DNA from 3 places in the Gorillibacterium sp. CAU 1737 genome. Region 1 is predicted to be linked to each of the others. Evidence: predicted binding sites of a transcription regulator. Region 1 holds the regulator's gene; each other region holds the start of a gene.

Evidence for each region. Region 1 encodes NrdR, which represses ribonucleotide reductase genes. Its sites were predicted from a motif close to AACACNATATATNGTGTT; they were not measured.
Region 2: the regulator NrdR is predicted to act here: its motif matches at 853-870, upstream of AAFN83_RS02245 (adenosylcobalamin-dependent ribonucleoside-diphosphate reductase).
Region 3: the regulator NrdR is predicted to act here: its motif matches at 904-921, upstream of nrdI (class Ib ribonucleoside-diphosphate reductase assembly flavoprotein NrdI).

What each region holds. Positions count from the first base shown of each region.
Region 1 is NZ_JBDQQO010000001.1:272,588-274,851, forward strand. It holds gene AAFN83_RS01235 (lytic transglycosylase domain-containing protein) at 1-496, shown strand, start outside; gene AAFN83_RS01240 (alpha/beta-type small acid-soluble spore protein) at 565-780, opposite strand; gene nrdR (transcriptional regulator NrdR) at 921-1,412, shown strand; gene AAFN83_RS01250 (DUF6508 domain-containing protein) at 1,518-1,919, shown strand; gene AAFN83_RS01255 (AAA family ATPase) at 1,916-2,264, shown strand, end outside.
Region 2 is NZ_JBDQQO010000001.1:479,822-482,085, forward strand. It holds gene AAFN83_RS02235 (RNA polymerase sigma factor) at 1-95, opposite strand, end outside; gene AAFN83_RS02240 (DinB family protein) at 225-710, opposite strand; gene AAFN83_RS02245 (adenosylcobalamin-dependent ribonucleoside-diphosphate reductase) at 1,008-2,264, shown strand, end outside.
Region 3 is NZ_JBDQQO010000002.1:101,683-103,946, forward strand. It holds gene AAFN83_RS04845 (TIGR03915 family putative DNA repair protein) at 1-316, shown strand, start outside; gene AAFN83_RS04850 (putative quinol monooxygenase) at 313-609, shown strand; gene nrdI (class Ib ribonucleoside-diphosphate reductase assembly flavoprotein NrdI) at 1,046-1,405, shown strand; gene nrdE (class 1b ribonucleoside-diphosphate reductase subunit alpha) at 1,392-2,264, shown strand, end outside.

The DNA of each region.
Region 1 (2,264 bases):
TTACAATAATACATGGATAGGCCGTTTGATCTACCCGATCTCCTATCGCGAGGAGATCGAGGCAGCCGCCGTCGCGAACCAGGTGGACCCGCTTCTGATCGCCGCCATCATTCGAGTGGAAAGCAATTATCGAACGTCCTCCGAATCGCACAAAGGGGCTGTCGGCATCATGCAGCTGATGCCCGATACCGCCAGTTGGCTGATCGACCGGGATAGTTCTCTGTCCTCTCTGCGGAACAAAGACCTGCGTGACCCAGCCGTTAACATCGAGCTGGGCGCTCGCTACCTTCAGTATTTGAATGAGCGCTTTGGAGGCAACCGCGCCGCGATGGCAGCCGCCTACAATGCCGGGCACGGAAAGGTCGCCCGCTGGCTGGAAGAGAACACGTGGGATGGAACGCTCGAGCAGGCTGACCGGATTCCCATCGGAGAGACCCGCAAATATGTAAAATCGGTTCAGTATTATTACGCAAAATATGTACAAGTGTACCGATAAAGAAAGAAGTGCCGGACAAGCGGATTCGCTCGCCCGACACTTCGTTTCCTTCAAGGTATTACGAATCATTATTTACCAGCCAGTTGTTGCTCGGCGATTTCGACAAGACGGCGGGTGATATGACCACCAATCGCACCCGTATCGCGGGATGCCATATAGCCATAGTAACCGTCTTGCGGAATTTGGATGCCAAGCTCTTGAGCAACTTCATACTTCAGTTGATCCAGAGCTTGATTGGCTTGAGGAACAACCAAAACGTTGTTACTTCTCGATCCTGCTCCCATGTGTTGTCACCTCCTCGTCAGTTGGTACCTGTATTATGTGCCGGAACCCGGACTTCATTCAGTTCAAGGCTTCCAATTCCCACCACTGATATTGAGAAAGACTTCACCACTCACATCACTCACGAGGGAAGGTGCCCTTGATGAAATGCCCTTACTGCGATCATGTCGGAACCAAAGTGCTGGATTCCCGTGCCGCCAATGAAAACAAATCGATCCGCCGCCGTCGGGAGTGCGAAGCTTGCCTGCGTCGATTCACCACGTTTGAGATGGTGGAAGAAACCCCGCTCATGGTCATCAAGAAGGACGGAAGCCGCGAGGAATTCAGCCGTGACAAAATCTTGCGGGGCTTGATGCGCGCATGTGAAAAACGGCCGGTTCCGGTGGAAACGATGGAGGCCATTGTCTCCGAGGTGGAACGCAAGATCCGCGAAACCGCTCTGTCTGAGGTGGAAAGCCGTGAGATCGGCGAGCTGCTGATGGATGAGCTGTACCCGGTGGATGAAGTGGCGTTTGTCCGCTTCGCATCCGTCTATCGTCAATTTAAGGATATCAATGTGTTCATGAAGGAGCTGTCCTCGCTGCTTTTGAAAAACCAAGGGACAGCGCCGGACGAGGGCAAAGGCAACGCTTGAGCATTGAAGCGGCGGCTGTTCGTTCTTTAGGAAGGGAGGAAGAGGAGATCCGCGGCAGACGAGGGTCTCTTTTTTCCGTTTGGTAACCAAAAAGGAGGGTCTGTCATGGCCTATGATGCCCATCTGACGCCAGAGGATTTAGCACGAATCATCCCCTACTTGGATTACTTCGAGAATCCCGAAAGCGTGTTTTACACGGAAAAGAATGGCTATTACCTGCAAAGTCAGGAAGTAAGCCGGTTTCGCAAGGAGTTAGACGACATTGGATTTCTTCAGGTATTCGACTGGAGAAGCTGGCTCGACGAAAACGAGGAATACCGGGATTTGGACAACCCCCTCCGCGATAAGATCATGGGGGAAGACTTGGACGGACTCCGTAAGCTGATGACCAGTTATATCCGGGGAGATCGGTTTGTCGAGGGTCTCTTTCTTCACGCCGTCCAGAATGGGCATGTTGCGGCTGTTCTAAATAGGGTAAAAGGCCTGTTGGAGCAGAAAAGTCCATGATCAACCGAATCCATCTACTCGGCGCATCCGGTTCCGGTACAAGCACCTTGGCAAGAGAGTTGGCGAGGACGTATGGCCTCCGTCATCTCGATACGGACGATTATTACTGGCTGCCGACGGAAGAGCCTTTTACACAATGTAGAGAAGTGGAGGAGCGGCAGCGTCTGTTGGCAGAGGATCTGTTGGCTGCTCCCAAGTGGGTGTTATCGGGTTCCTTGTGCGGATGGGGCGATCGCTTTATCCCCCTGTTTGATTTGGTCATCTTCCTGTGGCTTCCTGAAGAGATCCGCATGACGAGGTTACGGGAGAGGGAAGCTGGCCGATACGGGCAAGAGGTGGAGCCGA
Region 2 (2,264 bases), 210 kb from region 1:
CCAAGCGTGAGGAGGGAAATGCGGTAGAGCATGGTGCCATAGGCTTCATAGTTTTGGGTAAACCGATCGTCCGGCCGGGACGTGACTTCCGACATCGCGCGCTGCCTCCTTCCACCTCTAACACGAATGGGGGGAGCGTTTGGTCACATTTGGCACAAAAAAAGCTGCTCCTCGCGGAACAGCTTGGGTGTATGGGGGAACTTGGGAAACGAATAGGGTGTTGGCTACTCCTTCGCTTGGCTGAAAAAAGCGCGGAGCTGGTCGAGGTGGTGCTTGTCGTGGGAAGCAAAATCGACAATGTACTCCTCCAGATCAAAGCGATGGCCGGCTCCATCCAGATAGCCTCGCTCCGGAAGGAAGAGATCGGCGGGAAGTTGTTGGAGCAAATCGACAACCTCACTGCGGGCTGCTATGGCTTCTTGAAGCAGCTGATCGGGCTTCGTTGCTCTGCCGTATTCGGCCGCCTTCAAGTTAAAGGTGTCAAAATCCACATGTATCAGAGTCAGCAATTCACCTGCAACGGCAGGACGGATGGCATTCTGAAGGAAATAGTCGTCCCATTTCAGAAGATGGGCAAGGGCTTCTGCGCCGGTCCATTTCCCGGGAGCGAGCGGCTGTCTCCATGCTTCCTCAGGCAGGCTCATCCAAGCTTCTGCTTGTTTGAGCCACTCGCCCAGGCTCGCGATCAAGTCTTCTTTGGTTTTGCTCATGGTCATCACCTTTCGAATGGGGATTCCTATGTAGAGAAGGATGTATAGCAACACCTATTCGCCCCTGGAAGGAAAAATCCTTTTTCTCTCTTGCGAAGGGTTGGTCGCATTTTCCATAAAAAATAGAACAATTGTCGCTCGAAACACTAAATGTGGTACGATATAATGAGATTTGTCACTAAATCTGGTTCGTACTTGCGATTGATTTGCCATTCGATCAGGATGGTGATTTTGCTTGGTTACCTGCCTCTGCCCGCTGGACCGGACAAGCAGATGATGAATAGGAGGAGATGTGGAATGAGTACACACACACCGGGTCGCTTGGAAGGATTGAGTGAGAAGATTTTTCTGGACCGTTATGCCCGCAAGGATGCGGACACGAGTCACACGAAGCCGGGAGATACCGTCTTGGTGCTGACCAAGGACGATCCGAAGTTCCCGACCAAGGAAGTAGGAGAGGTTCTGGAACGCAACGGCCGCGAGGTGACCGTTCGCACGAGGAGCGGGGAAGTCGTGCACTCCAACATCGACAAACTGACGCTCACCTTGGAAAAGACCCCGGAAGAACTATGGGATCGATTGGCGAAAGCCATGTCTTTGGTAGAAGCTCCTAAGAAGCAAGCAGAATGGACGGAGAAGTTCCGATACATTCTTGACGATTGGAAACTCGTTCCAGGTGGCCGGATTGCGGCGGGAGCCGGTGCAAGCGAAGAACTGACGCTCTTCAACTGCTACGTCATTCCTTCGCCGAAGGATAGCCGCGGCGGCATTATGGCGACCTTGAGCGAGATGACCGAGATCATGTCCCGCGGCGGCGGAGTCGGCATCAACCTGTCATCACTCCGTCCGCGCCGTGCCATCGTGCAAGGGGTTAACGGTTCGTCCTCCGGTGCCGTTTCCTGGGGCGGCCTATTCAGCTACACGACGGGGCTGATCGAACAAGGCGGCAGCCGCCGCGGTGCACTCATGCTCATGCTGAACGACTGGCATCCCGATCTCCTTGACTTCATCACCGTCAAGCAGACGATGGGCCAGGTCACCAACGCCAACCTGTCGGTTTGCGTCAGCAACGGTTTCATGAAAGCCGTCAAAGAGGACCTCGACTGGGATCTCGTCTTCCCGGATACCACGGTGGAGGACTACAACGAGACCTGGGACGGCGATCTCGACAAATGGCGCAAGGCGGGCAAGCCAGTCAAACTCTTCCGCACGGTCAAGGCACGCGAGGTCTGGCATACCATCATTGAATCCGCCTGGAAATCAGCGGAGCCGGGTGTCGTGTTCATGGAATACTACAACCAGATGTCCAACAGCTGGTATTTCAATCCAATCATCTGCACCAATCCGTGCGGGGAGCAAGGTCTTCCGGCTTGGGGCGTCTGCAACCTGTCCGCCGTCAACCTGTCCAAGTTCTATGATGCGGACAAAAACGATGTAGAGTGGGATGAGCTGGGCAAGGTGGTTCGTTGGTCGACCCGTTTCCTGGACAATGTCATTGACACGACCCCTTATCACTTTGAGGAAAACCGGGTGAACCAGCAAGGCGAGCGGCGC
Region 3 (2,264 bases), on a different contig from region 1:
CCGGGCGCTTGTGCACCGCCCGAACGAGTATGTTATCATGGACGTGGACGAGCTGACCCTGCCGTCGGAGAGCCCCGATGAGGGAAGCTACCGGGCCATGTGGCAGCGATTCTACGAGACCATTGCCATCCAAGCGCGAGTGAACCCGCGCGGCAGAATGAACCATATGCCGAAGCGATTCTGGAAGCTTCTGCCCGAGATGGAGTCGGCTCGGATCGCGGAAGCCGCAGAGCGGTACACCGTTTCCCTGGAGGATAAGGGGCGCTCGCCGAAGGAAGAGGAGCAAAGAGGTCAACAGGAGGAGAACAACCGATGATCATTATCCACGCAGACATTTTTGTCCTGCCCGACAAGAAAGCAGACTTCCTGGAGGCAGCCAAGCCGCTGATCGCAGCGTCGCAGGCCGAAGAGGGCAATCTTCGGTATACCCTGACGGAGCAGACGGACCAAGAGGATGCCTTTACCATGGTGGAGGTATGGAAGGACCAGCAAGCCGTTGAAGCGCATAACGGCTCGGAGCATTTCCAGACCTTCATGCGTCAGGCTCCGGCTTTCGCATCGAAGCCCTCTCAAATCCATGTATTCGCGGGTACGGAAGTGAAGGGGTAACCCCTCCGTTTCAAAACTGCTTTATGCGGTTAATCATTTACCTGGCTAGAAAGCCGGTACTTGCTGTGAATCGCATCACGTTTTTTTTCAAACGGAATTGCCAATTGGGGCCGCTCTCCGGGGCGGCTTTTCTCTGTGCGGAATGTCGATAGCAGCGGGAAAGGAAGCGTTTTTCATCCGCAGCCTTCTCGATTTTGAGATTGGTTTTCCTGGTTTTCAGTGGTAAGCTGTCAAGCCCTTTTGGACAAAAAATGTGATTGACATCACTAGATATTGACGCTACATTAGGTAGTACCGACTACATATGGTGTTTCGAACAATTGTTCGAGGTGTATAGAACACTAGCAAGAGGAACGGGCTCTCTGACTCAAAGCTGAGTTCGGAAGAGCCGTTTCCTCTCTTGCAGTGGCAAGTCTCAGGAAAGGGGAGTTCCATCGTGGTTGTGGTCTATGATTCCAAGACGGGCAATGTGAAGAGGTTTGTGCAGAAGCTGAAGCTTCCCGCCGTCCAAATTCACGACTCCTTGAAGCTCGACGAGCCATTCGTGCTCGTCACGTATACAACCGGCTTCGGCCAGGTGCCGGAGCGGGTAGCCGCTTTCCTGCGGGACAACCATGAGCTGCTGCTCGGGGTCTCTGCAAGCGGCAACCGGAACTGGGGCGACAAATTTGCCCGCAGTGCCGATTTGATCGCGGAGCAATACGCGGTGCCGGTGATCAGCAAGTTTGAGCTGTCGGGCACGTGGGGAGACGCGGAACGATTTAATCAGGAGGTGAGCCGGGTTGCGGCATATTGAGCTGAACAACATGTTGATGAAGCTGGACCCGAACGGGTTTTATCAGCTGGACAAGGACCGCGAGGCGGTTCGAGTGTTTACGGAGGAAGTCAGTAAGAAGAGCCTGACCTTCCGCGATACGGCGGAGAAGGTTCGCTATATGATCGACAACGATTACTATGAGAAGAATCTCTTGGATCACTATACGATGGAGGAAGTAGAGTTCGTCTATGCAACGGCACATGGCTACCACTTCGAATTCCCTTCGTATATGGCGGCATCCAAGTTCTATACAGACTACGCGGTGAAGACGAACGACCGCTCGCTATACCTGGAGCATTACCCGGACCGGGTAGCGATCGTCGCCCTGCACCTTGCACGCGGCAACGTAAACACCGCGCTCACGCTGACGCGCTCGATGATGGAACAGCGCCTGCAGCCGGCGACCCCGACCTTCCTGAATGCCGGGAAGAGCCGTCGCGGCGAGATGGTCTCCTGCTTCCTGCTGGAGATGGATGACACCCTGAACTCCATCAACTACGTCCTGAATACGTGCATGCAGCTTTCGAAGATCGGGGGCGGCGTGGCCGTCAACCTGTCGAAGCTTCGCGGCCGCGGCGAACCGATCAAGGGCGTCGAAGGAGCCGCTAAGGGCATCATGCCCGTTCTGAAGCTGATGGAGGATGCGTTCTCCTATGCCGACCAGATGGGCCAGCGCAAAGGCTCCGGAGCAGCCTACTACAACATTTTCGGCTGGGACCTCATGGAGTTCCTGGACAGCAAGAAGATCAACGCCGACGAGCGGACACGCCTCAAGACATTGTCGATCGGCCTCATCGTGCCGAACCGCTTCTACAAGCTGGCGCAGGACAACGAGCCG